Regions from separate parts of the Bradyrhizobium sp. AZCC 1719 genome, predicted to be linked through region 1. Evidence: predicted binding sites of a transcription regulator. Region 1 holds the regulator's gene; each other region holds the start of a gene.
What was found. The regulator PhoB, encoded in region 1, activates phosphate uptake and scavenging genes when phosphate is short. The targets are predictions, from matches to a motif close to TGTCATNNANCTGTCAT.
Positions count from the first base shown of each region.

Region 1 (7,925 bases):
ACTAAGCCGGAGAAGCAATGGCTTCTCCGGCGCCGTCTGATACGAGCTGGTGGGGGATATTATGGCGTCAGCGTTAACTGTCGGGGAGCGCCGCAGGCAACGATTGCGCGAGCGGGCGATTGAATTCGTTCTTCTTGCCGCTGCCGCGTCCTCAGTCTTTGTGACGCTCTCTATCGTCGGCGTCCTCATCTTTGAATCGATAGGCTTCTTCAGGTCTGTACCGATCACGGAGTTCCTGTTCGGGACGGTATGGACGCCGCTGTTCGCAAATCCTCGATACGGTATTCTTCCTCTTCTTGGCGGCACGCTTTTGAGCACCGTGGTTGCGCTGCTATTCGTTGCGCCAATCGGGCTCATAACGGCCATCTATCTGAGTGAATTCGCGTCACCCAGAACCCGTGAAATCATCAAGCCGATCCTGGAGCTGCTGAGCGGCGTGCCGACGGTGGTGTATGGCTTTTTTGCCCTCTTGTTCATGACGCCGTTTCTGCAGACCTTTGTGCCGGACTTGCCGGGCTTCAACATCTTGAGTGCGGGCATTGTCATCGGCATCATGATCATCCCGTACGTCGCTTCGCTGTCGGAAGACGCCATGCGCGCTGTTCCGAACAACCTTCGCGACGGTTCGCTGGCGATGGGAGCGACGAGGCTGGAGACCGCCGTCAAGGTCGTGCTTCCTGCTGCGACCTCGGGCGTGGCGGCCGCCTTTATTCTCGGGATCTCGCGTGCCGTCGGCGAAACGATGATCGTCGCGATCGCTGCCGGGCAGCAACCAAATCTCACGATCGATCCGCGCGAGCCCGCCGCGACAATCACAGCGTATATCGTTCAAGTCGCCCTTGGTGACCTGCCGCACGGCAGCCTCGCCTATCAGACGATTTTTGCGACCGGGCTGGCGCTCCTGCTGCTCACCCTCGTCTTCAACATCGCCGGCTTCTGGCTCCGCCACAAATTCCGTGAGGTCTACTGATGTCCATTGCATCGACCATGACCGACGAAACGGTGCCGAGCCAGGCAGTCGACAACGAGTTTATCGATCGCCTCAAGCGTCGCCGGAGGAACGAAATAATATTCATTTGTTTCGGACTCGCGGCGACATCCATCGGATTGATTGCTCTGGCGGCGCTGATGGTCGACCTGGCGGTTTCCGGCTATCCGCGGCTGACGGCTGAATTCTTCACCAATTTTCCGTCCCGGCGCGCCGGCCAGGCAGGAATCCTGTCAGCTTGGGTCGGATCGCTTCTGGTGATTTCGGTTACTGCCTTTATCGGCGTTCCTCTCGGTGTGGCCGCAGGCATCTATCTCGAAGAGTATGCACCCAAAAACATCTGGACAAACATCATCGAAATCAACGTCAGCAATCTTGCGGGCGTTCCGTCCATTGTTTTCGGCCTTCTGGCACTTGGACTCTTCGTCTATGGCTTCGGCACGGGACGCAGCATATTTACGGCGGGCCTCACACTGGCTTTGCTGATCCTGCCCATCATCATCGTTGCCACCCGTGAATCGATCCGGGCCGTGCCATGGAGCTTGCGCGAGGCGGCGTACGGGATTGGTGCAACGAAGTGGCAAGTCACCCAGGATCACGTCTTGCCGGCGGCAATTCCGGGCGTCCTGACCGGCGTCATCATCGGTATTTCGCGCGCGCTCGGCGAGACCGCGCCGCTGGTCACTATCGGCGCTCTTTCATTCATCGCGTTCTTGCCGCCGGCCCCGATCAACGGTGAGTTTCCCTTCGTATCATTTGCCTGGTTGTTCGAAGGCTTCACCGTCCTGCCGATTCAGGCGTTCAATTGGGTGTCGCGTCCGGGCGCTGATTTCCATTCAAACGCGGCCGCCGCGGGCCTCGTTTTGATGGCGATCACGCTTATTTTGAATGGGGTCGCCATCTACTTCCGCTACCGGCTCCGAAAGAAACTGCAATGGTAAAACTCGATTGGCGCGCGCGTCCGGCAAATCCAGAGTTACGGAGTTTTCAATGAATACCCATAGCGCTTCAGCCATGTCGTCGGTGACGATTCCCGTATCCGGCGAAATGCCGGTGGGTCGGTCGAAAATCACCGCAAAGAACGTCAACGTTCATTATGGAGAGAAGCAGGCGCTCTTCGACGTTACGGTGAACATTCCGGAGAAATCCGTCACTTCGTTCATTGGCCCGTCGGGCTGCGGCAAATCGACGTTCTTGCGCTGCCTCAATCGAATGAACGATACTATCCTGACATGCCGCGTTACCGGCGACATCGAGATCGACAATACGAACATTTACGAGCGCGGGCTCGACGTGGTCCAGCTTCGTGCTCGCGTGGGCATGGTGTTCCAGAAACCCAACCCGTTTCCTAAATCAATCTACGATAATATTGCTTATGGACCTCGCATTCACGGGCTGGCGCGCAGTAAGAGCGACCTCGATCACATCGTTGAAACCAGTCTGAAGAGGGCGGGGCTTTTTGAGGAAGTGAAGGATCGGCTCCATGAAGCTGGCACCGGACTGTCGGGCGGCCAACAGCAGCGGTTGTGCATCGCTCGGGCCATTGCTGTCGGTCCGGAAGTCATTCTCATGGATGAGCCTTGCTCCGCGCTTGATCCGATCGCGACCGCTCGCATCGAGGAACTGATCGACGACCTGAAGGAAAACTTCACGATCATCATCGTCACTCACTCGATGCAGCAGGCCGCGCGCGTCTCGCAACGCACGGCGTTCTTTCATCTCGGCGTTCTGGTGGAAGAGGGTGTAACGCAGACGATCTTTACCAATCCGCGCGACAAGCGCACCCAGGACTACATCACGGGCCGGTTCGGCTAAGGAGAACAAGGATGGCGTCTGAACACACGGCCAAGGCATTCGACAGCGACCTCCAGGAATTGACTCGTCTGGTCGCCGAGATGGGCGGCCTGGCCGAGCGCATGATCACCGAATCCGTCGACGCGCTGGTCCGCCGCGACGTCGCGCTCGGCAAACGCGTCGTCGCCAACGACCTCGAGGTCGATCGTCTACAGCATCTGATCGAGGAGCGCGCGGTGCTGACCATCGCCCGCCGCCAGCCAATGGCGATCGATCTGCGCGAGATCGTCGGCGCGATGCGGGTTGCCACCGATCTGGAGCGGATCGGCGACCTCGCCAAGAACATGGGCAAGCGGGTCGCGGCGCTGGAGAACGATTTCCAGCCGCTGAAACTGATGCGCGGCCTCGAGCACATGACCGATCTGGTGCAGTCGCAGGTCAAGTCGGTGCTGGACGCCTATGCCGCGCACGATCTGCCGGCGGCGATGGCGGTGTGGAAGGGCGACGAGGAAGTCGACGCCATCTGCACCTCGCTGTTCCGCGAGCTCCTCACCTACATGATGGAGGATCCGCGCAACATCTCGTTCTGTATTCATTTGATGTTCTGCGCCAAGAATATCGAGCGGATCGGCGACCACGCCACCAACATCGCCGAAACCGTGTTCTACATGATCGAGGGACAGCAGATGCTCGACAAGCGCCCGAAGGGCGACATGACGACGTTTGCCACCACGGTGCCGAATACCTGACAAAGCGTTTTCAGGCGAAGTGGAGACCGGTTCGCGTGAAGATAACGCGTCAAACAGAAGAGGCTGATGCAAGATGAGCGCGCGCATAATGGTGGTCGAGGACGAGGAAGCGCTGACCACGTTGTTGCGCTACAACCTCGACGCCGAAGGTTATGATGTCGAAACCGTCGCCCGCGGCGACGATGCGGATACGCGGCTGAAGGAGCGCGTGCCCGATCTCGTCGTGCTCGACTGGATGCTGCCGGGGCTCTCCGGCATCGAGCTGTGCCGCCGCTTGAGGGCGCGCCCTGAAACCAAGCAATTGCCGATCATCATGCTGACCGCGCGCGGCGAGGAGAGCGAGCGGGTGCGCGGGCTTGCGACCGGCGCCGACGATTACATCGTCAAGCCGTTCTCGGTGCCGGAACTTTTGGCGCGGGTGAAGGGCCTGCTGCGCCGTGCGAGCCCCGAGCGGCTCGCCACCGTGCTGACCTATGGCGACATCGAACTCGACCGCGAAAAGCGCCGCGTCGCGCGCTCGGGCCGCCAGATCGATCTCGGTCCGACCGAGTATCGCCTGCTGGAATTTTTCCTCGAGCATCCCGGCCGCGTCTTCAGCCGCGAGCAGTTGCTCGACAGTGTCTGGGGCCGCGACATCTATATCGACGAGCGCACCGTCGACGTCCACATCGGCCGCCTGCGCAAACTGCTCAACCCCGGCCGCGAGCAGGATCCGATCCGCACCGTCCGCGGCGCCGGTTACGCGCTGGATGATCGGTTTGCGAAAGTGGAGCCGTAAGGTTTCGCTGTTATCTCGGCGCATTCGGCTGTCGTCCCCGCGAACGCGGGGACCCATAACCACCGATGCTGATTGTTGAGAAACGCTGGAGCTCCAGCGAAGCATAACCACGCACACCCGTGGTTATGGGTCCCTGCGTTCGCATGCGTTCGCAGGGACGACATCTGTGAGCGCGCCCCTTACCTCGTTTGCTTCGGCTGCTGCCTCCGCCGATCGGCGGCGGGCTGGTAGGCGATGCGCGAGTGGTGGGCGCAATAGGGCAGGCCGGTGAGCGCCTTGCCGCCGCAGAAGAAGAATTCCGGGCTCGAGGGATCGCCGACCGGCCAGTGGCAGGTGGCCTCGTTCAGTTCGAGCAGCGACAGCCGCTGGCTCATCGGCACGACGTTGTCGAAGGCGATCGGATCCGGCTCCATCTCGACTTCGAAGGCGTGTGCCAGCGCGGTGTTGCCGCGCGAGACCGGGCGCGACACCCGCATCATCGGCTGGGCGGGGCGTGCCTTGCGCTGCCGCGGGGCGGCCGAGGAGGGGCTCTTGGCACGGCCGGAAAGGCCCAGCCGGTGCACTTTGCCGATCACGGCGTTTCGCGTCACATTTCCGAGTTCCGCGGCGATCTGGCTCGCCGACAATCCGGCTTCCCAGAGCTTCTTAAGCTGTTCGACGCGATCGTCGGACCAGGTCAAAACGGTCATCGTAATCTTCCCTTCGCATCGCGCCGGCCAATCGGGGGCAGCGCCGGCGAGTCAATCGTCTCAAAAATCCCTGCGGTCAGAATCCCTTAGCCCTCGCCGGACGCGCTAACCGCGCCGAACGTTTACGCCTGCACAAAAAGGACTCTAAGGGATCAGAACTGCCGCACGAGATGTCGTACCCGACAGCCCAAACGCTACAATATGGCGTGACTCGGGCGCAAGAGTCCGGGCCCGAACGTCCACATGTTCTGACAATCTAGGCATTTCACTGCGTGTTTTCCACCACACCGCAATCTTACGGATTTCAGCATCTTGCACTGCAGGAAAGGCCGTTCCGTGCGTGTTGACAGCGCTCCCCACCCACATAGAATGCCTCTCACGTGCCGCCCTTAAGAGGCGGCACGTTTCGTTTTCGCAAGACCGGCTGTTGCCGCGTTCGCGCCAATGCACGCCCGCGGCAGGTCTCAAAGGCAGGTCTCAAACCTCAGTGATTGCCATGACCAATAGCGCCACGTCGCATCTGCTCCCCGTCTTCGCCAGGGTCGATCTCGGCTTCGAACGCGGCGAGGGCTGCTGGCTGACGGCCACCAATGGCGAGCGCTATTTGGACTTCACCTCGGGCGTCGCGGTGAATGCGCTCGGTCACTGCCATCCGCACCTGATCGCGGCGCTGCAGGAACAGTCGACGAAACTCTGGCACATGTCGAACCTGTTCAAGTCGCCGGATGGCGAGAAGCTCGCCGCGCGGCTCTGCGAGCAGAGCTTTGCCGACCTCGTGTTCTTCTGCAATTCCGGTGCGGAGGCGATGGAAGGCGTGATCAAGGTCGTGCGCCGCTATCAATTCTCCAAGGGCCATCCTGAACGCTATCGCCTCGTCACCTTCGAGGGCGCCTTCCACGGCCGCACCCTGGGCACGCTCGCAGCAACCGGCTCCGCCAAATATCTCGAAGGCTTTGGGCCGCCGATGGACGGTTTCGACCAGGTGCCGCATGGCGATCTCGAAGCGGTCAAGAAAGCGATCGGCCCGCAGACCGCGGGCATCCTGATCGAGCCGGTGCAGGGCGAGGGCGGCGTGCGCTCCGCGCCGCAGTCTTTCTTCAAGGCGCTGCGCCAGCTCTGCGACGAGAAGGGCCTGCTGCTCGCGTTCGACGAGGTGCAGACCGGCATGGGCCGCACCGGCGATCTGTTCGCCTATAAGCGCGTCGGCGTGACACCGGATGTGATGTCGCTGGCCAAAGCGTTGGGCGGCGGTTTCCCGATCGGCGCGGTGCTGGCGACGTCGGAAGCAGCAAGCGGCATGACGCCGGGCTCGCACGGCTCGACCTTCGGCGGCAATCCGCTGGCGATCGCAGCGGCGAATGCGGTGCTCGATGTGATGCTGAAGCCCGGCTTCTTCGATCACGTGCAGAAGATGTCGCTGCTGTTGAAACAGAAACTGGCCTCCGTCGTCGACCGCTATCCCGCCGTGCTGTCGGAAGTGCGCGGCGAGGGGCTTCTGGTCGGCGTCAAGGCCGTGGTGCCGTCGGGCGATCTCGTCAACGCGTTGCGCGACGAGAAATTGCTCACGGTGGGCGCCGGCGACAATGTGGTGCGGTTCCTGGCGCCGCTGATCGTCACCGAGGCCGAGATCGAGGAATCCGTGCAAAGGCTGGAGCGCGCCTGTGTCGCGCTGTCCGCTGGCCAGTTGAAGAAGGCGGCGGGATGATGAGCAAGTCCGTCCGTCACTTCCTCGACATCAACGAACTGCCGTTGGATGAATTGCGCAGCATGTTGGCGTTAAGCGCCACCATGAAGGCGAAGCTGAAAGCGCATGAGAAGGGCAAGAAGCCGCTCGAAGGCAAGACGCTGGCGATGATCTTCGAACGTCCCTCGACCCGCACGCGGGTGTCGTTCGACGTCGGCATGCGCCAGCTCGGCGGCGAATCCATCATGCTGACCGGTGCCGAGATGCAACTCGGCCGCGGCGAGACCATCGCCGACACCGCGCGCGTGTTGTCGCGCTATGTCGATGCGATCATGATCCGTATCCTCAATCACGACGCGCTCTTGGAATTGGCCGCGCACGCCACCGTGCCCGTGATCAACGGTCTGACGCGGCGCTCGCATCCCTGCCAGGTGATGGCCGACCTGATGACCTTCGAGGAGCATCGCGGGCCGATCGAGGGCAGGACCGTGGCCTGGACCGGCGACGACAACAACGTGCTGGCCTCCTGGGCGCATGCAGCCGAGCGTTTCAAGTTCAAGCTCAATGTCGCAACCCCGCCGCAGCTTGCGCCGAACAAGGCGATGAAGGACTGGATCAAGGCGACGCAGGCGCCGATCGTGCTCGGCACCGATCCCGAAGCTGCCGTGCGCGGCGCCGATTGCGTCGTTACCGATACCTGGGTGTCGATGGGCGACAAGGACGGCGAACACCGCCACAATGTTCTGAAGCCTTATCAGGTCAATGCGAAGCTGATGTCGCTGGCCAAGCCTGACGCGATCTTCATGCACTGCCTGCCCGCCCATCGCGGCGAGGAAGTCACCGATGAAGTAATCGACGGCGCGCAATCGGTCGTGTTCGACGAAGCCGAAAACCGCCTGCACGCGCAAAAGGGCATTCTGGCCTGGTGTTTTGACGCGGCAGGGTAGCTATCTCCGCTTGCGTTCCCCGGACGCTGCGCAGCGCGCAAGCGATGCGCTGCAGAGCCGGGGCCCATGTCGCATACATGAATAGGTCCCGGTTCTGCGGAGCAGCGTTGCACGCTGCGCCGCGCCCGGGACACGAGCCCCCTTTCGCTTTGCTCCTTCCGACCCCAGATAGAGCGCCATGGTTTCAGATTCCCCCGACATCAAAATCACCACCGAGGCGCCGATCCGCGCGCCCTCGTCCGTTCCCGTCGATGATGCGGTGCTGCCGTTCGAGGTCGCCTCGCTCGATCTGCGCG
Region 1 covers NZ_JAZHRU010000001.1:2,241,988-2,249,912, forward strand. The annotation lists gene pstC (phosphate ABC transporter permease subunit PstC) at 62-970, shown strand; gene pstA (phosphate ABC transporter permease PstA) at 970-1,929, shown strand; gene pstB (phosphate ABC transporter ATP-binding protein PstB) at 2,036-2,803, shown strand; gene phoU (phosphate signaling complex protein PhoU) at 2,815-3,531, shown strand; gene phoB (phosphate regulon transcriptional regulator PhoB) at 3,605-4,309, shown strand; gene V1292_RS10630 (GcrA family cell cycle regulator) at 4,489-4,998, opposite strand; gene V1292_RS10635 (aspartate aminotransferase family protein) at 5,495-6,703, shown strand; gene argF (ornithine carbamoyltransferase) at 6,703-7,629, shown strand; gene V1292_RS10645 (Hsp33 family molecular chaperone) at 7,808-7,925, shown strand, end outside.

Region 2 (7,925 bases), 4.9 Mb from region 1:
TCGATGTGTTGCAGGCAGTCCGCCTTGGTGCCCCGTTTGCCGGTCGCTCGCCAGCCGGCAGGAACGCTCTTGTCTTCACGCCAGATCGAATATTGTTCTTCGTCGTTGACGACGACGAGATAGACTTCATCGCTCGATTGGTTTTCCGCTGTCATCGCGCGACCTCTCCCTGCGCTTGTCGATCCGGGTTGGTTGATGGAACTTGATCGGAACTTCCCTTCGTCGGGGAACGTTATGTTGCTCTCCCCGATCCATCAGGCGCCGGTAATCCCGTAACCGCTGACGTTGTTCCCAGACAAACGTGCAATCCAGCCGCGCGCTCACGTCATGTCAACCTGACCGGGTATCATCATCAGAAGTTCACATTCCGCGAGCAGTCTCCGAACCTTCGATTGCGCGGGCGGAACATCGTCGCTCCGCGAACAGACGATGTGCGGCAAGGCGATGACGAAGTTCGATCAGCAAGCGGACATTCGGCGATCGATCAGACCGCCGTTCCGAGGAGCACCTGTCTCACCAACACGGATCGGCAGATCATGCGCGCGTGCGCGGGTCTATTGTCTGCCACATGCGGGCGGCGCGGCCGGGATGTTTCGCACGTGGCCTGAATTGTTGCCGACGGACATTGAAATTTGCGCTGTCGAGTATCCCGGCCACGGCAGTCGGCTAGGCGAACCTCTACTCGAAACCATTGAGCAGGTTGCCCGCTCGGTTGCCGATCTTGTTGCGGCCGGACCGAGCGAGCCGTATGCGCTGTTTGGACATAGCATGGGCAGCCTGGTGGCATTCGAGGCGTGTCACTTGCTCGCCGCACGCGGTAGCGCGATGCCTCGGCTGCTGATAGCGTCCGGCCACCGTGCACCGAAGGCGCCGCAGTCGACCCCTCCGATGCACGCGGCGCCACATGCGGAGTTTATCGCGCACCTGCGCCAACTCGGGGCTACGCCTCCGGAGGTGTTCAGGTCACCCGACCTTCTCGAACTGGTGTTGCCGATTCTCCGCGCCGACTTCCGCGCCTGCGAAACTTACCGACCACGCGATCGCTCCAAGCTGCGCATCGATATCGCCGCCTATGGAGGGTTTTGCGACGAGGATACTGGCCGCGACGAGTTGCTCGCCTGGCAACAGGAAACGACCGGCGAATGCGTGGTGCGCATGTTCCCAGGCGGTCACTTCTTTGTGCTCGACTGCGCCGACCGGGTCGTCGCCATGCTGGAGCGCGATCTCGCTAAGGCAATCTCGACAGAGCCAGCGACGCCGTGCGTGACAGGATGATCGCTGACCGCGCGGATCAGCCCTTCGACGAGATTTGGCTGAAGGTCTCAGGCTTGCGCGTCCATTGCCTGAAGGCCGGCGCCACCGGCCCTGCGGTGCTGCTGTTGCATGGCTCTGCTTTTGATGCGGCCGGTGTAAGTTTCGCATCGGCTATTTCGGCGCTCGCAACGGGATGCCGTGTCTTTGCGCCGGACCTCCCAGGCTTCGGCGACAGCGATCCAATGCCCGGCGGGTGGGGCTTTGCAGATTATTCAGCGTTCTTGTCGCCGCTAATGGCCGAACTCGGTCTCCACCGCGCCAGTCTGGCGGGAGTATCGATGGGTGGTGGCATTGCTCTCGGCTTCGCGCTCGAGGCTCCGGAACGCGTTGAGCGCCTGGTCTTGATCGATAGCGCTTGCCTTGATGACGCCCTTCCCGGTGGTCGGGCGACATGGTTCGGGGTACATCTGCCAGGGCTGAGTGCACTTCAGTGGCGCATCCTGGCAAGCAATCGGCGACTGACCGGCTGGGCGCTGCGGCGGGCCATGCCGCATCGACCCGAGCAGGTGACGCCGATGTTGCTCGATCGGGTGATGAGGCTGCTGCGCAAGCCTGGCGCGGCAGCGGCATTGCGGGATTGGGAGCGCCGTGAAGTCGGCTGGCGTGGGTTACGGACCAGCTATGTCGATCGGCTCCCCGCGCTCACGGTGTCCACGTTGATCCTCCATGGCGCCGACGATCCGCTGCTGCCGGTCGCGATCGCCGAGCGCGCGCATCGCCTGATACCCCACGCGCGGCTGGAGGTCATCCCCGACTGCGGCCACCTGGCGCCCCTTGATCAGCCGGCCGCTGTATCGCGCGCGTTGAGCGAATTTCTACTGCCCGCTTGATGTCTCGGCCGGCTCCTGTGGCTCGCATTTCCTGAACAGGCATGGCCGGTCACACGGCCTCCATCTTGGTGTGGCCTACAAGGGGTGGCAGGAATCGGAGCAATCGCAGCATGCGGGCAGGGTGGCAGGGGTTTGCCGAGTGGCTTTTGGGCATCCTATTTATTGTGAGCGTCATGGTGTCGCCCTGCCGCGCGGGTCCACAGGATATGCTGACGCTGATGCAGCGCATCACAACGCTTGCAAAGGAAGGCCGCTACAGCGAAGCGATTAGTCTTGCGAGGAAGCTCCAAAGCGAGGCTGAAAGAACTTCCGGGCGACAGTCGCCTTTGACGGCAACGACACTGGTCGTGCTGGGCCAGGTGCTGCAGACGCAAGGCGAAACGGCGGAAGCTGAAAGTGTCCTGAAAAGGGCGCTTGCCATCCGTGAGAAAAGCCTTGGCCCAAATAATCCTGATGTTGCCGCCGTGCTCGCTACCCTGGGTCAGATCGCGCTGGGCCAGAACCGATTGAATGATGCCGAGCGAGATATTTTGCGGGCGATTGGCATTAATGAGCGCGTGCTGGGCGCTGACCATCTCACGACGGCGCTGACGCGCATGCAACTCGGCAATCTCCGTCACCGTCAAATGATGGAGACGGAAGCGCTCGATATTTTCAACCGTGCGCTGGCAATTTTCAGAAAGTCTCCGGGGCAAGCGGACGTCATGGTCCCGGTTGCCCTGAACAACATCGCCGAGATCTATCGGGCACAAGGCCGGCTGCACTTGGCGGAGGCGCGCTTTGCCGAAGCCCTCGATGTCCAGGAAAAGCAGCATGGCTCCGACAGCATCTATCTGGCGGCCACGCTCAATAATCTCGGAGAGCTCCGTCGTGCACAGGGGCGACTTCAGGAGGCCGGGCAATTGGCCCGGCGGACCTTGGCCATCAGGGAAAAAGTGCTGGGTCCAAACCATTCCGACGTCGCCGCGAGCCTCAACAATCTGGCCCTGGTGTTCTCGCGAGAGGGCAGAGAAGCCGAAGCCGAAGGCCTGCTTGCCCGTGCGCTTGCGATAAAGGAAAAAGCATTTGGAGCGGCGCATCCGAACGTGGCGACGGCTCTGAACAATCTTGCCGAAGCGTGGGTGCATCTGGGGCGCAAGCAGGAGGCCGAACAGCTCTTCCGCAAATCGCTCGCCATTCGCGAAAAGAGCCTCGGCCCGACCCACCAGGACGTTGCCGTTTCTCTCGACAATCTCGTGACGCTGATTATTAGTGGCGATCGTTACGCGGAGTCGGAACCGCTCGCGCGTCGGTCGCTCGCCATACGCGAAGCCGTGCTGGGCAGTTCTCACCCGCTGGTCGCAAACAGTCTCAACAATCTAGCTGTCATCCTGGACAGTACCGGACGGCCGCAGGAGGCCGAGCCGCTCTTGAAACGGGCGCTGAACATGCGTCTGCACGCGTTCGGCGACGCGCATCCGGACGTCGCCAACAGCTTCGTTAATCTTGGCGCACACTTTCTCGATATGAAGGATTGGCGGCAAGCCCACGATGCGTTTGCCCGGGCGGCGGCCATCCAGAATAGCCGCCGCGCCACGGAGTTTAGCGAGGAAAAGGGCCGGGGCGCTCTGAAGACCCATGAAGATACCAATCCGTTCCCGGGACTGATCGTCGCCGCCCATAATCTCGCAAGCGGCTCCACTGGCGGGCAGGCCAGCGTGCTGCGATTGCAGGCGTTCGAGGCGGCGCAATGGATCGGCGACGAACAGGCTGCGCGAGCGATTGCCGGAATGTCGGCCCGCATCGCGGAAGGCAGTGGGGATCTGGCGGCGCGCGTTCGCGAGCGGCAGGATCTCGATGGGCAAGCAGTCGCCACCGACAAGCGGCTGATCGCGGCGCTATCGCGGTCTGACGCCGCGCGCAACCCGGCGACGGAGCAGGCGCTTCGGGCCTGGGCCTCGGCCATCGCCGGCCAGATCCGGGAACTGGACCGTGCGATCGGCGCTCGGTTTCCGGAATATTCGGCGCTGGTCACCAAGGCTCCCATTTCGATCGAGGACGTTCAGAAGCAGCTCCATCCGAACGAGGCTTTGCTGCTGTTCACGACGACCTTGCGCTTCACCTTTGTCTGGACAGTTACCCGTTCGGACGTGCGGTGGCACGCTGCTGATATCGGCGAGAAGCAACTCGCCGATACGGTCAGAATCTTGCGCTGTGGCCTCGATGTGGAGGCGTGGCTGGACAAGACATCCACATGCCCGGAAAAACTCGGCGTGAGGCGCCCACTGCCGGCCGGCGAGCCATTGCCGTTCGACCAGGAGCGGGCGTTTGCGCTCTATCAGGCGCTGCTCGGCCCGGTCGCCCACGACATCGAGGGCAAAGAACTGATCCTGGTGCCGTCCGGTCCGCTGGCCATGCTGCCTTTCGGGGTGCTGCTGACTGACAAGCCTGCGCCGGATGCGGGCAATGACCGCGCGAAAGCGGACCTTTCGAAAGCGCCTTGGCTGGTCAAGCGATTTGCGACGACCGTCTTGCCCTCGGTCTCCAGCCTCAAGGCGCTGCGCCAGATCGCGCGGAAGAGCGCTGCATCGAAGCCGTTCCTCGGCTTCGGCAATCCCTTGCTCGACGGAGATGGCCGCAGTGATCTTGCGGTTGCGCGCGCCAGGTTGGCGCGCCAGATCCAGAATTGCGGAGCCATTCCGGCGCAAACAAGCCAGATCGCGCAAAGAGGCTTGCGCACGGTCGCCGCGCTGTCCGGCGGCACCGCCGACATCGAGCAACTCAGGCGACAGATGCCACTGCCGGAAACCGCGCTTGAATTGTGCTCGGTGGCAAATAGTTTCTCGCCCGTGAAAGGCGAGGTCTATCTCGGCAATAGCGCCACCGAGACGAAGATAAAGACGCTCAACGAAAGCGGCGATCTCGCAAGGTATCGTATCCTGCATTTTGCGACACATGGTGCGCTTGCCGGGCAGGTACATGGGTCTATCGAGCCGGGACTGATCCTGAACCCGCCGCCGGCCGCCACGCCCGGCGATGACGGCTATCTCTCGTCGTCGGAGATTTCGGGCCTGAAGCTGGATGCCGATTGGGTGGTTCTGTCGGCCTGCAATACGGCTGGCGGCCAAGCTTCCAATTCGGAGGCCTTCTCCGGTCTTGCGCGGGCATTTTTCTATGCGGGCACGCGCGCTTTGCTGGTCTCGCACTGGGCGGTCAGCTCCGACGCAGCGGTTGCCATCATCACCGGCGCCATCGATGCCATGAAGGGGCGCCCTGATGTCGGTCGTGCCGAGGCGCTTCGCCGCTCGATCTCGGCCTTGATCGCGAGGGGCGGCGAGAATGCGCACCCCGCCATATGGGCGCCCTTTGTGCTCGTGGGGAGCGGCACCCTTTAACGTCGCTCCTATCAGGACAAAGCGGCAACGGCTTCAGCCGACATGCCGCAGAGTTCTGCGTGGGACAATGACGAATGGTTAATAAACCGTCACCGCGCTGTAATTAACGCCAGCCTATATTCCCGCCGCTGTCACACAGCCCCTCTTTCGGCGCTGCGCGAGCCTCCTCGTGCGGCCGCGGTCGGCTTTTGCCTTTTTTGGAGATTGTCTAATGGCTCTTGGTCCCGGTTCGATTGCTTTCGTTGGTTTCAACGCGGACGGAAATGACGGCCTCGCCTTTATTGTGATCGATCCGATCGTTGCCGGATCAGTCATCCGTTTCAGCGACAACGAGTGGAATGGTTTGGCAATCGAATCTGGCGGCGCTTTCAATACGGGCGAGGGTGGTCTGACCTGGACCAATGGCGATAGCGATCTGGCGGCAGGGACGATTGTCGAACTTCTCAATACCTCCTCCGCCGCTACCCGCAGCGCCAACATTGGTACAATCTCCGGCGGAACGATCGCGCTCGGTAATTCCGACGAGTCGATCTATGCCTTCCTCGGCACCTCCGAGAGTGCCCCGACCACGTTCCTGAGCGCGGTGACGAACGCAAACGGCGGCTTCAATTCCGCTGCCAGTGGCTCGCTCGGCGGTACCGGGCTGGCCGCAGGCTCGACGGCCCTGGTGCTGCCCCGGACTGACGGGGCCGATGTCGCAGCTTATGACCCGACACTCGGCGGAGCATCTTTCGCGTCGCGTGCCGCTGCCCTCGCGGCTTTCAATACGACCGCCAATTTTGTCGCGCAAAGCGGCAGCGGCGATCAGAGCGCTGATGGCGTCGCGCCTGACGCGCCATTCCTCACGGCTCCGCAGTCTCCAATCTCGGGTGTGCCCTTTACTATCCAGCCAGGCACTCCGTCGCAAACGGTGGCTTTCGCCGCCGACTCGTTCTCCGTCGCCCACGCTGAAGGGAGCGCCGGAACGACGACCTTCACCTTCACAGTAGAGCGCACCGGCGGTACCACCGGTGACGTCAACTTTAGCGGCCAACTGACCTCGGCAGCGGCCGATGCCGCCGACTTCAATGGCGCTGCTGCAGTGCCCTTCGCCTTCAGCGGGACAATACCGGCCGGACAGGCTTCGGTGCTCGTCACTGTCGAGGTCAACGGCGACGTGACGGTTGAGCCGGACGAAGCGTTCACGTTGACGCTGCAGGCCGCGACCAACAACAACGCGGCGGTTTCGACCTCGCTTGGCACACAGACCACCGCGACTGGAACGATCCAGAACGACGACGCACCCGCGGGCAACGTGATCGGCGGCATCACGATCCTCGACCAGGCGCAGTCATTGGAAGGGTCGGCCACGACCCCGAACGCCACCAATGCAGTGCAGCTCGTTCGGCTCGATAATTTCGCGCCAGCCGCAGGCACCAATGCCGAAGTTGTCTCGTTCGATCCGTCAACCGGTCGCGCCTATGTGCTCAATACCGTGGGCAACACGATTGACATTGTGGCCATCAGCGCAAGCGGCACGGTGAACCTCGTTTCCTCGATCGATTTGGCCGCCCTTGATGGTTTCGGTGGCGCGAACTCGGTTGCGATCAAGAACGGCGTTCTCGCCGTGGCTTACGCCAGTGACCTGCCCGGCGCGAACGGCTTCGTCGCCCTTTTCGATCCGAATGGTACGCTGATCAAGACCGTCGAAGTCGGCGCCGGCCCCGACCAGCTCGTGTTTACTGCGGACGGATCGAAACTGTTGGTTGCGGACGAAGGCGAGCCGGTCTCGATTTCGCTCCCCGATGGCAGCTCGCAGATGGTGAACCCGGAGGGCGGCGTTTCCATCATCAGCCTTTCGGGCGGCGCCGCCAACGCAGCGGTAGCCAACACGATATCGTTCGAGGGCCTCGACGGATTCGAGGCGGTCCTCAAGCAGGCAGGCGTTGCGCTCTTCAACGGCCAGCCGGCATCCGCCGACATCGAGCCGGAATACATCTCGGTTTCGCCGGATGGAAGCCGCGCCTATGTGACGTTGCAGGAAGTCAACGCGGTCGCGGTGATTGATCTCACTGATGCCGCCGCAACCAAACCGCTTGCGATCCTGCCGCTTGGCGGCGTCGATCGCAACCTGGCCGGCAACGCCTTTGACGGCACCGATCGTGGTGGAATCAATCTTCAGAACGCCGATGTGATCGGTCTGCTTCAGCCGGATGCGATCGCGACCTTTGAAGTTGGTGGCGTGACATATTTCGTCACTGCCAACGAGGGCGATGCGCGAGTAGAGCTCGACGACGAGTCCAACCTTGCGAACGTGACGCTTGATGAGGTCGCCTATCCGAATGCGGCGGCACTCCAGGACAACACCACCGGCCTCGGCCGGCTTAGGGTCCGTTCGGACCTCGGCGATACCGACGGTGATGGCGAC
Region 2 covers NZ_JAZHRU010000001.1:7,171,007-7,178,931, reverse strand. The annotation lists gene V1292_RS33780 (MbtH family protein) at 1-155, opposite strand, end outside; gene V1292_RS33775 (thioesterase II family protein) at 445-1,275, shown strand; gene V1292_RS33770 (alpha/beta fold hydrolase) at 1,272-2,144, shown strand; gene V1292_RS33760 (tetratricopeptide repeat protein) at 2,186-5,518, shown strand; gene V1292_RS33755 (choice-of-anchor I family protein) at 5,730-7,925, shown strand, end outside.
Region 2: V1292_RS33755 (choice-of-anchor I family protein) is a predicted target of PhoB. The motif match lies at 5,606-5,622, and genes of this name have one in related genera.

Region 3 (7,925 bases), 1.2 Mb from region 1:
TCACCATCTGGCGGCCGGTCTTCATGCCGACCTTGAGATCGGCGAGGATGACGGGATCGGCGAGCGGCTTCAGTTCGCCGAGCCGCCGGGAAAGCGCCGTTTCCATTACGTCGCCGACGGAAGCAGTGCCGCGCAAAATCTCGGTGCCGTCGCGCTTGGTCATGCCGATCGCGCAAGTCGTTTGCCCCGGCTTCGGTTTCTCGATGTTGGCCTGCACTTCTTCGCCTTCGAAGGCGGGATTGCGGTAGTGCGCTGACAGGCAGCCAGTTTCGAACCAGGCCTGGCCCCAGATGCGTTCACACAGCGGCGCGAACTGGCTGAAATGGGTCGGTCCCTCGATGGTGCCGCCCTGAAAGCCGAGCTTCTGCGCGGTCGCATCGTCGTGGATCGAGGCGTGCGAATCATAGACCTGCGCGTGGAGCATCTGCCTCGGACTCCGCCACGGCCCCACCAGCAGATTGCCGCTCTCCAATATCTCGGTTCTGAAGGCCGGTTCTGTCATCGCTGGCGTCTCCCTTTAATTCCCGAGCGTTTCAAAGAAGGCGGGCTCCCGCAAGAGGCCCGGCCGATCCACAACACGGGCGAGATATGCCCTGCGGCCATGAATTCACGCTGGGCACGCATAGCAAAATCGGTGCATGGTGTTCGCAATTAGACCGGTTCAAATAACCGGCGGAACGTGACGGGGAGCGGACGAATGGCGTTGATGGAAGTGGGACTGGACGACAAGTACCGTCTGGATGCGAAACGGATTTTTCTGTCCGGTACGCAGGCGCTGGTCCGATTGCCGATGTTGCAGCGCGAACGCGATCGCGCACAGGGGCTCAATACCGCAGGTTTCATCTCCGGCTATCGCGGCTCGCCGCTCGGCATGTACGATCACGCGCTGTGGCGCGCCAAAACGTTCCTCAAGCAGCATGACATCGAGTTCTCACCGGGTCTCAACGAGGACCTGGCGGCTACCGCTGTGTGGGGGAGCCAGCAGGTCGGCATGTTCCCGGGCGCCAAGGTCGATGGCGTATTCGGCATCTGGTATGGCAAGGGTCCCGGCGTCGACCGTTCCGTCGATGCGCTGAAGCATGCGAACTCCGCCGGCACCTCGCCGAATGGCGGCGTGATTGCGCTGGCCGGCGACGACCATGGCTGCCAGTCCTCGACACTGGCGCACCAGAGCGAGCAGGTGTTCGCGGCGGCGCTGATGCCGGTGGTCAACCCGGCGACGCTGCAGGATTATCTCGATCTCGGCATTTTGGGCTTTGCGCTGTCGCGCTATTCGGGCTGCTGGGTCGGGTTCAAGGCGATTTCCGAGACGGTCGAAAGCTCGGCCTCGATCGTCAGCGATCCCGATCGCATCAAGATCATCACGCCCGACGATTTCGAGATGCCGCCGGGCGGGCTTTCGATCCGCTGGCCCGATGCACCGATGGAACAGGAGCGGCGGCTGCACGGTCCGAAGATGCAGGCGGTCGCGGCGTTCGCGCGCGTCAATCGCTTCGACCGCATCGTGCTGGATTCAAAGCCGGCGCGGCTCGGCATCATGGCGACCGGCAAAGCCTATCTGGATCTGCGGCAGGCGCTGGCCGATCTCGGCATTACCGATACCGAAGCGCAGGCGCTTGGATTGCGCATCTACAAGGTGGCGCTGACCTGGCCGCTGGAGGAATCCGGCGCGCGCGCCTTTGCGGAAGGCCTGCAGGACGTGCTGGTGGTCGAGGAGAAGCGCGGCTTTATCGAGGACCAGCTTGTCCGCATTCTCTACAACGTGGATGCCGCGAGGCGCCCTTCGGTGGTCGGCAAGCGTGACGAGAGTGGCGCCATGCTGTTGCCGAGCGAAGGCGAGTTGACGCCGACCATGGTGGCGGCGGCCGTCGTGGCGCGTTTGCGAAAACTCGGTCATCGCAGCCCGGCGCTGGAGCAGCGTCTCGCAAAACTCGAAGCCTTCGACCGTCCCTCGGATGGCGTCGGCTCCGCAAAGCTGCAGCGCACGCCGTATTTCTGCTCGGGGTGCCCGCACAACACCTCGACCAAGATCCCCGAGGGCAGCCGCGCGATGGCCGGCATCGGCTGTCACGGCATGGCGCTATCGGTGCCGAACCGCCGGACGCAGACGATTTCGCATATGGGCGCGGAGGGCGTCACCTGGATCGGGCAGGCGCCGTTCACCAGCGAGCCGCATGTGTTCCAGAATTTGGGCGATGGCACCTACACCCATTCCGGCCTGCTCGCGATCCGCGCCGCGGCCGCCGCCGGCGTCAATATCACCTACAAGATTCTCTATAATGATGCGGTCGCGATGACCGGCGGCCAGCCGGCCGAAGGCGGGCTTTCGGTATCGCAGATCGCGCACCAGGTTTCGGCGGAGGGCGCCAAGCGCCTTGTCATCGTCTCCGACGATCCCGAGAAATATCCGGCGAATTATTTTCCCGCCGGCGCGACCGTTCATCACCGCCGCGAACTCGACGCAGTGCAGCGGGAGCTGCGCGAGGTCGAGGGCCTCACCGTCCTGATCTATGACCAGACCTGCGCCGCGGAAAAGCGCCGGCGCCGCAAGCGCGGGCTCTATCCGGATCCGCCGAAGCGCGTCTTCATCAACGAACGCGTCTGCGAAGGCTGCGGCGACTGCTCTTCCGTTTCGAACTGCGTCTCGGTGCAGCCGCTGGAAACCGAGTTCGGCCGCAAGCGTCGGATCGACCAGTCGAACTGCAACAAGGACTTTTCCTGCATCGAGGGCTTTTGCCCGAGCTTTGTCACGGTGCATGGCGGACGCTTGCGGAAAGCCGACCGCGCGGCGGCTGATCCCTCGGCGCTGTTTGCCGATCTGCCGACGCCGGCAGTCCCCGCGCTCGATGGCGCCTACAACATCCTCGTCACCGGCATCGGCGGCACCGGCGTCATCACCATCGGCGCGCTGCTCGGCATGGCCGCCCATGTCGAGGGCAGGGCGTGCTCGACGCTCGACTTCACAGGCCTATCGCAAAAGAACGGTGCGGTGATGAGCCATGTCCGCATCGCACCGCAGGCTGACGATCTCTCGACCGTCCGCATCGCCCCCGGCGGCGCCAATCTCATCCTCGGCTGCGACATCGTGGTCGCCACCAGCATCCCCGCGCTGAGCCGGGCCGAGCGTGGCGTGACACGGGCGATCGTCAATGCCGACCTCTTGCCGACCGCGAGCTTCGTCATCAATCCCGACATCGATTTCGAGGCGGGAACGATGCGGGACGCGCTCAACGAGGCGGTCAGCGCCTCCGACCTCGACATTCTCGATGCGACCGGGCTTGCCACCGCGCTGATGGGCGACAGCATCGCGACCAACGCCTTCATGCTCGGCTTTGCGTTCCAGCGCGGGGCGATCCCGCTGTTGCTGGAAGCGATCATGAAGGCAATCGACCTCAATGGCGCGGCGATCGAGATGAACAAGCTCGCGTTCTCCTGGGGCCGGCTCGCGGCGCACGATCTGCCGCGCGTCGTCAGCGCCGCACGCTTCAAGAGTTCGGGCGCGGCGCCGGTCCGGCGCACGCTCGACGAAAGCATCGCGTTCCGCGCCAGGTTCCTGACCGACTATCAGAATGAGGCCTACTCGAAGCGCTACTTCGCCGACGTCGAGCGCGTCCGCGCCGCAGAAGCCAAGGCCGCGCCGGGCTCGCATGAACTGACCGAGGCTTTCGCCAAGGGCCTGTTCAAGCTGATGGCCTACAAGGACGAATACGAGGTCGCCCGGCTTTATTCCGACGGCGAGTTTGCAAAAGCGCTGAAGGAGCAGTTCGACGGTGACCCTGGCGTCAAGGTCAGCCTCGCGCCGCCGCTGCTGGCATCCCGCGATCGACTGACCGGGCATTTGCGCAAGCGCGAATTCGGTTCCTGGATATTCCGCGCCTTCGACATCTTGACCCGCTTCAAGTTCCTGCGCGGGACTGCATTCGATCCGTTCGGCTACTCAGCCGAGCGTCGGATGGAGCGGGCCTTGCCGGGCGAATATTCCGCTATGATCTTCCGCCATCTCGACAGGGCCAAGCCGCATGACTGGCCGCGTCTGGTGGCGCTGGCGAAATCAGCGGAACTTGTTCGCGGCTATGGCCATGTCAAGGAAGCCAATGTCGCGAAATACCGTGCGGAGTGCACGCGGCTGGAAGCGGCGATCGTTCAGCCGGTGGCGCAGGCGGCCGAATAGAGGCTGTTCATCCGGCACGTGAAGTTTCTCACGGCTGGGCTCAGTCATCGGTGACCGGGAGGGCGGGAACGGCTGGAATTGTCCGGCCGGCGCCCTACATGTCGGCTGTTCTTAATTCTTTGGGTTGATTTCAGGAGGCCTGCGATGGTCCTGAAAAACGCTATTGCCGCAGCACTTTGCATGGGGCTCCTGATGTCGGGCAGCGCCGCGCTGGCAGACGAATATCGCGCGGGCGAACTTCTCGAGCTCGATCCTTCCAAGGCCTTGCTCTCGCCGAAGCGGCTCGGGCCGCCGACGCAATTTGCGCCGGTCCGGATCGAGGCCAGAACCGATCGCAAGCCGGTGAAGACGGAGCGCGTGGTCGTGCCCAAGGCCGCTGCGCCGAAGGTTGCTGCACCCAAGACTGCTGCACCCAGGACTCGTGTCGTGCAGGAGCGTGTGCAGCAGAAGCCGCGCGTTGCTGTCAGCACCAAGCAGGCGCGCCGCCATACCAATCCGCTGGACGCCCAGGCCCGCGACACGCGGATCCAGACCTGGCCGTGCAAGTCCGGCGGCATCTGCGACTGGCAGCGATAGAGTAATCGGAGCTGCCGTAGGGTGGGCAAAGCGAAGCGTGCCCACCATCTGTCCACAGTCGTGTTCGTGAATGGTGGGCACGCGGAGCCTGTCATCGGGCGCGCATTCGCGCGACCCGTTGGCTTTGCCCACCCTACAATTCCACGATTTCGCACCTTCATCCACCTGTCGCAAAACCTTCGGCCAGCATTCAAATTGCTCGGGCACACCTTCGTCGTGATTCGACGAGGGGTGTTCGATGCCGATTGCGATTCGCGCCAAGCCCGCCCTGACGCGGCGTCAATGGCTGGTCCGCTCCGCCGCGACATTCGCCGTCGCTGGTTTCGGCGGCCTCGCCAGACCCTACCTCAGCCGCGCCGCGGATCGGCCGCTCATCACCAGCGGCATTCAATCGGGCGACGTCTCGGCCAATTCCGCGGTGGTCTGGGCGCGCGCCGACCGCGCGGCGCGGATGCAGGTCGAATGTTCAGCCAGCGAAGATTTCAAGACCATCATTGGTACGGCTTCTGCCGATGCGTTGCCGGATGCCGACTTCACTTCGAAGGTGCTGCTCGATGGACTGACGCCGGGGCAGGATATTTTCTATCGCGTGCGGTTTGAAAGCGAGCCGGGGATCGCCGGCGAGGCGCAGGTCGGGCATTTTCGTACCGCACCCACCACACGGAGCAGCGTATCATTTGCCTGGTCGGGAGATACCACGGGGCAGGGCTGGGGCATCGACGAAAGCCGCGGCGGCATGCAGACCTACCGGACTATGCTCGACAACCGCCCGGACTTCTTCATCCATTGCGGTGATCACATCTATGCCGACTGCCCGGTGGAGCGGGAACTGAAGCTGCCCGATGGCGGGGTCTGGCGAAACCTCGTTACCGAGGAAAAGTCTGTCGTCGCCCAAACCCTCGCGCAGTTCCGCGGCAACTACAAATACAACTGGCTCGATCCGAATTTTCGCGCCTTTCATGCCGCCGTGCCCTTGTTCGCGCAATGGGACGATCACGAGGTGACGAACGACTGGGCGCCGGTCGGCACGGCCGACGCGAGCGGCTATGCCGCGGACGGCACCTCGCATCTGGTGGCGCGGGCGCGCCGCGCGTTCCATGAATTCATGCCGATGCGCGCGACACCCGCACAGGGAGACGGCCGCATCTATCGCAAGATCGCCTACGGCCCGCTGCTCGATGTCTTCATGATCGACATGCGCAGCTACCGCGATTCCACTTTTAATAGGCATGACGACCACAGCGACACCTGCATCCTCGGCGCGGCGCAACTGGCCTGGCTGAAGCGCGAACTGGTGGCTTCCGACGCCACCTGGAAGGTGATCGCCGCCGACATGCCGATCGGCTTGATCAGCGAGGACGCAATTGCGCTCGGCGACGGCCCGCCGGAGCGCCGCGAGCATGAGATTGCCGATTTGCTGTCGTTCATGAAGCGCGCCGGCATCCGCAACATTGTCTGGCTGACCGCCGACATGCATTACACGGCGGCCCATTTCTATGATCCGAACCGCGCGATCTATCAGGACTTTGAGCCGTTCTGGGAATTCGTCTCCGGCCCGCTGCATGCTGGCACCTGGGCGCCGGCCCCGCTCGACAATACGTTCGGCCCGAAAGCGATGTTCCAGAAGGGGTGCAGCGGCGAAAATCTCGCCCCCTGTTACGGCTTGCAGTTTTTCGGCCGCGTCGACATCGACGGCAAGACCGAAGTCATGACCGTGACATTGAAGGACGTCGACAACCGCGACCTGTGGTCGGTCGATATCGAGCCCCGCCCGGATGCGCGGCCTGGCCGGATCATGGCGCAGCATATCTGAGCCGGCGTTGTGAGGGGCGCACCAGCAGATAGCCGCCGACCACGATTGGCACGGAGAGGGCGATGATCGCCCCGAGCACGCGGCGAACGCCCTTACCATCGCACCCCTGACTTGGTCCTGATTGCCTTCGCGCGGCGATCTCCAAAGGTCAATTTCGCTTAGTGAAATAGCTGGAGCGTCGCGCATCGGCCTAACGCGGCGGGAAGCCAAACGCGACCTTGCCGAAGGACAAACGGTGTGCAAATCCCGGCCTCGAGCCGGTTTGCGGATTCATTCTGTTCCGCCGGCCGGAATTCGGGTTTTCGCTACACACCGCCGCGGCTCCAGTCCATACTGGATCGCATCAAAGGGAGGTCTTTCAAATGCGTGAAGCTGTCATTGTTTCCTATGCACGTACGGGGCTGGCGAAGTCCGGCCGCGGCGGGTTCAACATCACCCCGCCGATGTCGATGGCGGCTCACGCCATCAAGCACGCCGTCGAGCGCGCCGGCGTCGACAAGGAGTATGTCGAGGACTGCTATCTCGGCAATTGCGCGCATGGCGCGCCGAATATCGGCCGCCAGGCCGCGCTGCTTGCGGGATTGCCGAAGTCGACCGGCGGCGTCTCGGTGAATCGCTTCTGCTCCTCCGGCCTGCAGACCATCGCGATGGCCGCCAACTCGATCCGCTCTGACGGAGCTGACTGCATCGTGGCCGGCGGCGTCGAGAGCATCTCGATCCCGGGCGGCGGCTCGCCCAAGGAATCGATCGATCCGGACCTGCTCAAGGTCGCGCCCGATATCTTCATGGCAATGATCGATACCGCCGATATCGTTGCCGAGCGCTACAAGCTCAGCCGTGAATATCAGGACGAGTACTCGCTGGAATCGCAGCGCCGCATGGCCGCCGCCCAGCAGGCCAACAAGTTCAAGGACGAAATCGTCCCGATGAAGACCAAGATGAAGGTGGTCGACAAGCAGACCAAGGCGGAGAGCATCGTCGACTACACCGTCGACCGCGACGAGTGCAATCGTCCCGACACGACGATGGAAGGCCTTGGCAAGCTCGAGCCGGTCAAGGGCCCGGGCAAGTACGTCACCGCCGGCAACGCCAGCCAGCTCTCGGATGGCGCGGCAGCGGTCGTTCTGATGGAAGCCAAGGATGCCGAGAAGCGCGGCCTCAACCCGATGGGCCGCTTCGTCGCCTGGGCGGCGGCGGGCTGCGAGCCGGACGAGATGGGTATCGGTCCGATCTACGCCGTGCCGAAACTTCTGAAGCGGCATGGCCTGAAGATCGACGACATCGATCTTTGGGAGCTCAACGAAGCTTTCGCCAGCCAGTGCCTCTATTCCCGCGACAAGCTCGGCATCGATCCGGAGAAGTACA
Region 3 covers NZ_JAZHRU010000001.1:3,424,218-3,432,142, forward strand. The annotation lists gene V1292_RS16075 (hypothetical protein) at 1-502, opposite strand, end outside; gene V1292_RS16080 (indolepyruvate ferredoxin oxidoreductase family protein) at 680-4,171, shown strand; gene V1292_RS16085 (hypothetical protein) at 4,316-4,747, shown strand; gene V1292_RS16090 (alkaline phosphatase D family protein) at 4,986-6,560, shown strand; gene V1292_RS16095 (thiolase family protein) at 6,923-7,925, shown strand, end outside.
Region 3: V1292_RS16090 (alkaline phosphatase D family protein) is a predicted target of PhoB. The motif match lies at 4,903-4,919, and genes of this name have one in related genera.

Region 4 (7,925 bases), 3.6 Mb from region 1:
GCATTTTTCCGTACCAGCGCTGCACGAATTCGGCGGTGAACAGCCGCATGAATCCGCCGAGGCAGATCAGTTCGACCTGCTTTTCATCCAGCGCCCGCTGCAGAACGGCCTCAAAGCCCGCGCGGTCCTTGCCGAACGGCTTGCTCTCGACGACCAGTGTCGGGATGCCGCTCGCGGCTGCCTTCTCCAGCCCAGCCGCATCGGCCCGGTTGGAAATGACGGCGACGATTTCGGCCGGAAAATCCGCAGCCTTCGCTGCATCGATCAGCGCGGCCATGTTCGACCCGCGCCCCGAGATCAGAATGGCGACCCGGCGCTTCATTGCGCGAGATCGAGATGGCCGTTGTAGGCCACGCGATGTTCGGTCGCAGCCGGGATCACTTCGCCGAGCACGGCGACGGTCTCGCCGCTTTCAGTCAGGATCTCCGTCACCTTCTCGGCCGCATCCGGCTTGACGATGGCGACCATGCCGATGCCGCAGTTGAAGGTGCGCAGCATTTCGAGTTCGGCGATGCCGCCCTGCTCCGCCAGCCATTTGAACACCGGCAGCACCGGCAGCCGCGCCAGATCGATGCCGACGCCGAGGTGCTTTGGCAGCACACGTGGGATGTTGTCGGTGAAGCCGCCGCCGGTGATATGGGCAAGCCCCTTGATCGCGCCGGTTTCGCGGATCGCGCGCAGGCAGGATTTCACATAGAGCCGCGTCGGCGTCAGCAGCGCGCCGCCCAGCGTCATGACCGGCGAGAACGGCGCCGGGGCATCGAAGGAGACCCTCGATTGCGCGACGATCTTGCGGACCAGCGAAAAGCCGTTGGAGTGAACGCCGGATGAGGCCAATCCGATCACGGCGTCGCCCACGGCAATGTCCGCGGTCGGCAACAGCGTGCCGCGCTCGGCAGCCCCGACCGCAAAGCCTGCGAGGTCATAATCGCCGTCCTTGTAGAGGCCCGGCATCTCTGCGGTCTCGCCGCCGATCAGGGCGCAGCCGGACTCCCGGCAGCCCTCGGCGACGCCGGCCACGATGGCCGCCGCGGCGTCGGGGTCCAACTTGCCGCAGGCGAAATAGTCGAGGAAGAACAACGGTTCCGCGCCCTGCACGACAAGGTCATTGACCGACATCGCCACCAGGTCGATGCCGATACCGCCATGCAGGCCGGTCTCGATCGCGATCTTGACCTTGGTGCCCACGCCGTCAGTCGCCGCCACCAGCACCGGGTCCTTGAAACCCGCCGCCTTGAGGTCGAACAAGCCGCCAAAACCGCCGATTTCGGCATCGGCGCCGGCCCGGGCGGTGGCGCGCACCATCGGCTTGATGAGATCGACCAGGCGGTTGCCCGCATCGATATCGACGCCTGAATCCGCGTAAGTCAGCCCGTTTTTGCGGTCGTTCATGCCCAAATTCCAGTATGATGACGGCTGGTTACGAGGAATTCCGCGATCCTGCAATGGCTCGCAAGCGCCAGGCCGATATACTATGTAGATAAGAGCCGGCTGTACCCGCCAGGGGCCGGATTTAGGCCGGGAGCCGGGAAGCGACCGAGTTGAGCATTCCAAATATCATTACGCTGGGGCGCATCATTCTTGTGCCGGTCATCGTCTGGGCGATCGTTTCCAGCCAGATGGAAATCGCGTTTGCGATTTTCGTCATTGCCGGGGTCAGCGACGCCGTCGATGGCTTTCTCGCCAAGCGCTTCAACATGTCGAGTGAACTGGGCGCCCTGCTCGACCCGCTTGCCGACAAGGCACTTCTGGTGTCCATCTTCGTGGCGCTCGGCATCTGGGGCGCGGTGCCGCGCTGGCTCGTCATCCTCGTGGTGTCGCGCGACATCATGATTGTCACGGCCGTGATCGTGTCATGGCTGTTCGACAAGCCGATCCCGATGAAGCCCCTGATGGTGTCGAAGCTCAACACGGTGGCGCAGGTGGCGTTCGCGGCGCTGGTGCTGGCGTCGCTCGGTTTCAACTTCAAGCCGGCGCCTTATGACGTGATCCTGATGGGTTTTGTTACGGTTTTTACTTTGGTTTCCGTCTCGCTCTATCTTGTCGAGTGGGTGCGGCACATGAGCACGATCGAAGCGCGCTAGCTTGTTCGTTGCTTCGACGCATTTTCTTCACACGAACCGGTGGCGATTTAGCTTGAAGGCGCTATGAAGGCCGCGATATCCCGGCCTGGAGATTTGCGTGGTAGTTCGCGTTCAACCCCGTCAGCTAGCCTTTGCGCTGCCGCATGCGGAGAGCCTGACGCGCGACAATTTCCTCGAGGGTCCGGCCAATGAAGCCGCGCTCGCGCTGGTCGAAAGCTGGCCGGACTGGCCGAACCGCATCATGCTGCTGGCGGGGCCGGAGGGCTCCGGCAAGAGCCATCTCGCCGCGATCTGGGCCGAACAGGCGGGCGCGCGCTCGATCTCGGCGCACGCGCTTGACGCTGCTGCCGTCCCCGGCGCGCTCGCCACCGGAGCACTGGTGGTCGAGGATCTGAGGCCGGCCGACTTCGACGAACGCGCCTTGTTTCACCTCCTGAACCTGGCGCGCGAGGACGGGGCCTTCGTCCTGATCACGGGACGCGTTCCACCGGCGGCGTTCGAGATCGAACTGCGCGATCTCCGGTCGCGGCTGCGCGCCGCCCCCCTCGTGTCGCTGTTGCCGCCGGATGACCTGCTGTTTCGTGGCCTGATCGTCAAATTCTGCGCGGACCGCCAATTGAGCATCGACGAGACGGTGGTGAGCTACCTCGCCACCCGAATCGAGCGCTCCTATGCCGCCGCCCGCCAGGCGGTCGAGCTCCTGGATACCGAGGCGCTGCGGCTCGGCCGGCCGGTCACCCGGGCACTGGCCGCGGAACTCTTGCGCAGCGCCTGATCGGGCAGCTCCTGCTGCGTCCTGCCGCCTTGACGCCGGCTCTGCGCGGAACGTCAATGTCATTGAAACGTCATCGGCGTATCACATGCTGGCGGCCGCATTCCCTTAAAGTCGGCCCTGCCTCGCTCGCGATGGATCAAAGCCTTATGGAATTGGTACAAGCCGTTGAAATAAAAGAAAAAGAGCCGATTGCCGAGGCTCTGCCCACGATCGTCACGAGCCCGGAGCGATTCATCAATCGGGAACTATCCTGGCTGCATTTCAACCGCCGGGTGCTCGAGGAATCGGTCAATCCGGGCCATCCATTGCTGGAACGGGTGCGATTCCTGTCGATTTCAGCCAATAACCTTGATGAATTCTTCATGGTTCGCGTCGCCGGCATCAAGGCGCAGGTCCGCGAAGGCATCGCTGAACGCAGCCCCGATGGCCTGACGCCGTCCGAGCAGCTCACTCTCATCAACAGGACGGTTTCGGAACTCGCTTCCGACCAGCAGGCTATCTGGCGCGATCTGCGGACCGCCCTGTCGGATGCCGGCATCAAGCTCGTCGATGGTCACGACTTCACCAAGGCGGAGCGCGGCTGGCTCGAGGATCACTTCCTCCACAACATTTTCCCGCTGCTGACGCCGCTGGCGATCGATCCCGCGCACCCGTTCCCGTTCATCCCGAGCCTCGGCTTCACCATCGCGCTGCAATTGTTGCGAACGTCCGATGGCAAGGCGATGAACGCGCTGATCCGCATGCCCGGCAAGATCGACCGCTTCATCCGGATGCCGGCGACCAAGGACGGCGCGGTGCACCTGATCCCGCTGGAGCAAGCCACGGGCATGTTCATCGGCCGGCTGTTCCCCGGCTACACCGTCAAGGGCCAGGGCGCTTTCCGCATTATCAGGGACTCCGAACTCGAAATCGAAGAAGAGGCCGAAGATCTGGTCCGCCTGTTCGAGACCGCGCTGAAGCGGCGGCGGCGCGGTTCGGTGATCCGCCTCGAGATGGAAGACAAAATGCCGGAAGCGCTGCGCACCTTCGTGCAGCAGGCGCTTTCCGCCGCCGACGACGAGGTGTTTCTGGTCGATGGCGTGCTGGCGATGAACGAGCTCTCGCAGCTCACGCGGCTCGACCGGCCCGACCTCGAATTCATGCCCTATGTGCCGCGCCATCCCGAGCGGGTGCGCGACCATGGCGGCGACATCTTCGCCGCGATCCGGCAAAAGGACCTGGTCGTCCATCACCCCTACGAATCCTTCGACGTCGTCGTGCAATTCCTGCAGCAAGCCCTCCGCGACCCCGACGTCGTTGCCATCAAGCAGACGCTCTACCGCACCTCGAGCAATTCGCCGATTGTGCGGGCGCTCGCCGAGGCCGCGGAAGCCGGCAAGTCGGTGACCGCGCTGATCGAGCTGAAAGCGCGGTTCGACGAGGAAGCCAACATCCGCTGGGCGCGCGACCTCGAACGCGCCGGCGTGCAGGTCGTATACGGCTTTCTCGAACTGAAGACGCACGCCAAGCTGTCGATGGTGGTGCGGCGCGAGGGCGGCAGCCTGACGACCTATGTGCATACCGGCACCGGCAATTATCATCCGGTCACCGCGCGCATCTATACCGACCTTTCCTATTTCACGTCGGACCCGATCATCGGCCGCGACGCGGCGCGGGTATTCAACTACATCACCGGCTATGCGGAGCCGAGCGACATCGAGCGGATGGCGGTGTCGCCGTTGACACTACGCAAGCGCATCATCGAACACATCAAGGGCGAGACCAATCACGTAAGGCACGGCAAGCCGGGCGCGATCTGGATGAAGATGAATTCGCTAGTCGACCCCGACATCATCGACGCGCTCTACGAGGCCTCACAGGCCGGCGTGTCGATCGAACTGGTGGTGCGCGGCATCTGCTGCCTGCGGCCTGGCGTACCCGGGCTATCGGACAATATCCGCGTCAAATCGGTGATCGGCCGCTTCCTGGAGCACGGCCGAATCTATTGCTTTGGTATGGGGCAAGGGCTGCCCGGCCCGAAGGCGGCTGTGTATATCTCGTCCGCCGACATGATGCCGCGAAACCTCGACCGCCGCGTCGAAGTCCTCTGTCCATTGCAAAATCCCACGGTACATCAGCAGGTTCTCGAACAGATCATGGTCGCGAATCTGAAGGATACTGAGCAGAGCTGGCAATTGTTGCCGGATGGGTCTTCAACGCGTATGAAGGCCGCGAAAGGCGAAGAGCCGTTCAACCTGCATAACTATTTCATGACGAATCCGAGCCTGTCTGGACGTGGAAAGTCTCTCAAGGAATCTTCGCCGCGCCGCCTCACGCGTCGTACCGAGCGTCAGCAATCGTCATAAGGGAGCGCCGCTGTGAAGCGGCCGCGCAAGCGCGCTTCCAGCGTCGCCGTCATCGACATCGGTTCGAACTCGGTTCGTCTCGTCGTCTATGAGACGATGGCGCGCAGCCTCGTCACCATCTTCAACGAGAAGGCGCTGTGCGGGCTCGGCCGCGAGGTGCAGAGCACCGGCCTGTTGGCCGAGGATGCGGTCACCAAGGCGCTGACGGCGCTACGGCGATTTCGCGCGCTGTGTCGTATCCAGCAGGTGGAGCGCGTCTTCGCCATCGCCACGGCCGCCTGCCGCGACGCCAAGAACGGTCCCGACTTCATTGCCAAAGCGGAGCGCATCTGCGGCGCGCCGATTCAGATCCTGTCCGGTCCGCGCGAGGCAAAACTGTCCGCACTCGGCGTCATCTCGGGCATCCACAATCCCGATGGCATCGTCGGCGATCTCGGCGGCGGTTCGCTTGAACTGATCGATGTGGAGAAAAACCGGGTCCACAGCGGCGTCACGCTGCCGCTAGGAAGCCTGGCGCTACAGGATCTCTCGGAGAAATCCTTGAAGCGTGCCGAGCGCATCGTTCGCGACGATCTGTCCGGCGTCGCCCAGCTCAAGGCCGGCCATGGCCGCACCTTCTATGCGGTCGGCGGCACCTGGCGCGCGCTCGCACGTATTCACATCGTCCAGAGCGGCTATCCGCTACGCGTGATGCATGGCTATTCATTACCTGCCGCCGACGCGCTCGATTTCGCCCGCCGCCTGCGTCGGCTGGCGGCCGCCAACATGCTCGCGGACATCGAAGTGGTTGCGGACGCCCGGCGTCCGCTCCTGACTTATGCGGCGCTGGTGCTCGAATACATCATCCGCGTCGGCCGGCCGAAGACGATCGTGTTTTCCACCTTTGGCGTCCGCGAAGGCCTGCTCTACGAGATGCTGCCGCCGCAGGAGCGCGCCAAGGACGGCTTCATCTGCGCAGCCCAAACCCTGAACGGACTGTTGTCGCGCTCCTCACGCCACGCCGAGGAACTGGTCGCATGGACCGATCGGCTGGTGCGGGTCGTGAAGCTCCGCGAGACCGAGGAGGACCGCCGGCTCCGCCACGCCGCCTGCCTGCTTTCCGATATCGGATGGCGCGTGCACCCCGACCACCGCGGCGAGGAAACGCTGAGCCTGATCACCAACGGCAATTTCGGCTCGATCAGCCATCAAGGCCGCGCCTTTGTCGCACTGTCGGTGTTCTACCGCTATGCGGGCTTGAGCGAAGAGAACGAGCCGCCGGAGCGCGTCCGCGGGCTGGTGCCGCCGGCGCTGGATGAGCGTGCGCGCATTCTCGGCGCGGCGTTCCGCGTCGCGCATCTGATAACGGCGGCACGCACCGGCGTGTTACCCGCAACGCATTTCCGCACCAACGGCCGCAAGCTGATGCTGGTGTTTGAGCATCGCATGGTCGATCTCGTCGCCGACCGCGTCGGCAGCCGCTTCAAGCAACTGGCACGGCTCGTCGGGCGCGCCGGCTCGATCGTGCGAAAGTAAGACGGAAAGGCAGCGTTCACAACGCGCCTTCCGTTTGTCGCCCTTTCCGCCACAGCCTGCTTTTTGGAGCCGGCACGCACAACACCCGGCTACTTCTTTTTTGGTGTCGACCAGTCTTCGTCTTCCAGGGACGGTGCCCGCCTCTGCTGCTCCAGGATTTTCTTGTACTCCTCGGGAATCACCTGACTGCGCGACGCCTCGTGCAGCGTGTGCGGGAACCAGGTCGCAATGCCGGGGAAGGCAATCATCAGCCCAACGCAGATCACCTGCAGGATCATGAACTGGAACATGCCGGCGTAAATCGTCGCGAGGCTCCAGCCCTTGACCACCTGCTTGAGATAGTACGCTGACATAGCGACCGGCGGCGACAGAAAGGCGGTCTGCAGCACCACCGCGACCAGCGCGCCGAACCATATGAGATCGATGCCCATGCCCTTCACGACGGGATAGAAGATCGGCAGGAACACCAGGATGATGGCTGGCCATTCGAACGGCCAACCCAGCAGGAAAATGAGCACGAGCACGACGATCAGCATGAGGCTGGGCGGCAACTGGAGGCCGAGCATCGTCTCGGTGATCCAGTTCGCCGAGCCGAGGCGAGCGAACACCGCACCGAAAATATTCGACGTGACCGCGAGCAGCAGCACCATGCTCGACGTCGCCATCGTCGAGATCAGCGCGCGCTGCAGTCCGCCGAGCGAGAACCTGCCATAGGCGATGGACAGGATCAGGGCGCCGACGCTGCCGATCCCGGCAGCCTCCGTCGGTGTCGCAAGCCCCCCGATGATCGAGCCGAGCGTCGCCGTGATGAGCCCGAGCAGGGGCAGCGTGCCGATGATCACCTCGCGCGCAATGTACCACGCAGAATAGATCCGCTCGTCCATTGGCACCGGCGGCCCGAGTTTGGGGTTCAAGAAGGCGCGGACCATCAAATAGGTGATGTAGAGACTGGCCAGCAGGAAGCCCGGCCCGAAGGCTGCCGCATAGAGATCGGCGACCGAGACCCCGAGCACCGGCCCCATCACGATCAGCATCACCGACGGGGGAATGAGAATGCCGAGCGTGCCGCCCGCGGTGATGGTGCCCGCCGAAAGCTTGGGGTCATAGCCCGCCTTGTTCATGATCGGCGAGGCCATGATGCCAAGGACGGTGACGGCTGCGCCGACGATGCCCGTCGCCATCGCGAACACGGTCGAGGTCAGGATC
Region 4 covers NZ_JAZHRU010000001.1:5,849,056-5,856,980, forward strand. The annotation lists gene purN (phosphoribosylglycinamide formyltransferase) at 1-322, opposite strand, end outside; gene purM (phosphoribosylformylglycinamidine cyclo-ligase) at 319-1,392, opposite strand; gene V1292_RS27690 (CDP-alcohol phosphatidyltransferase family protein) at 1,542-2,084, shown strand; gene V1292_RS27695 (chromosomal replication initiator DnaA) at 2,182-2,859, shown strand; gene V1292_RS27700 (RNA degradosome polyphosphate kinase) at 3,006-5,204, shown strand; gene ppx (exopolyphosphatase) at 5,217-6,719, shown strand; gene V1292_RS27710 (TRAP transporter large permease) at 6,809-7,925, opposite strand, start outside.
Region 4: V1292_RS27700 (RNA degradosome polyphosphate kinase) is a predicted target of PhoB. The motif match lies at 2,917-2,933, and genes of this name have one in related genera.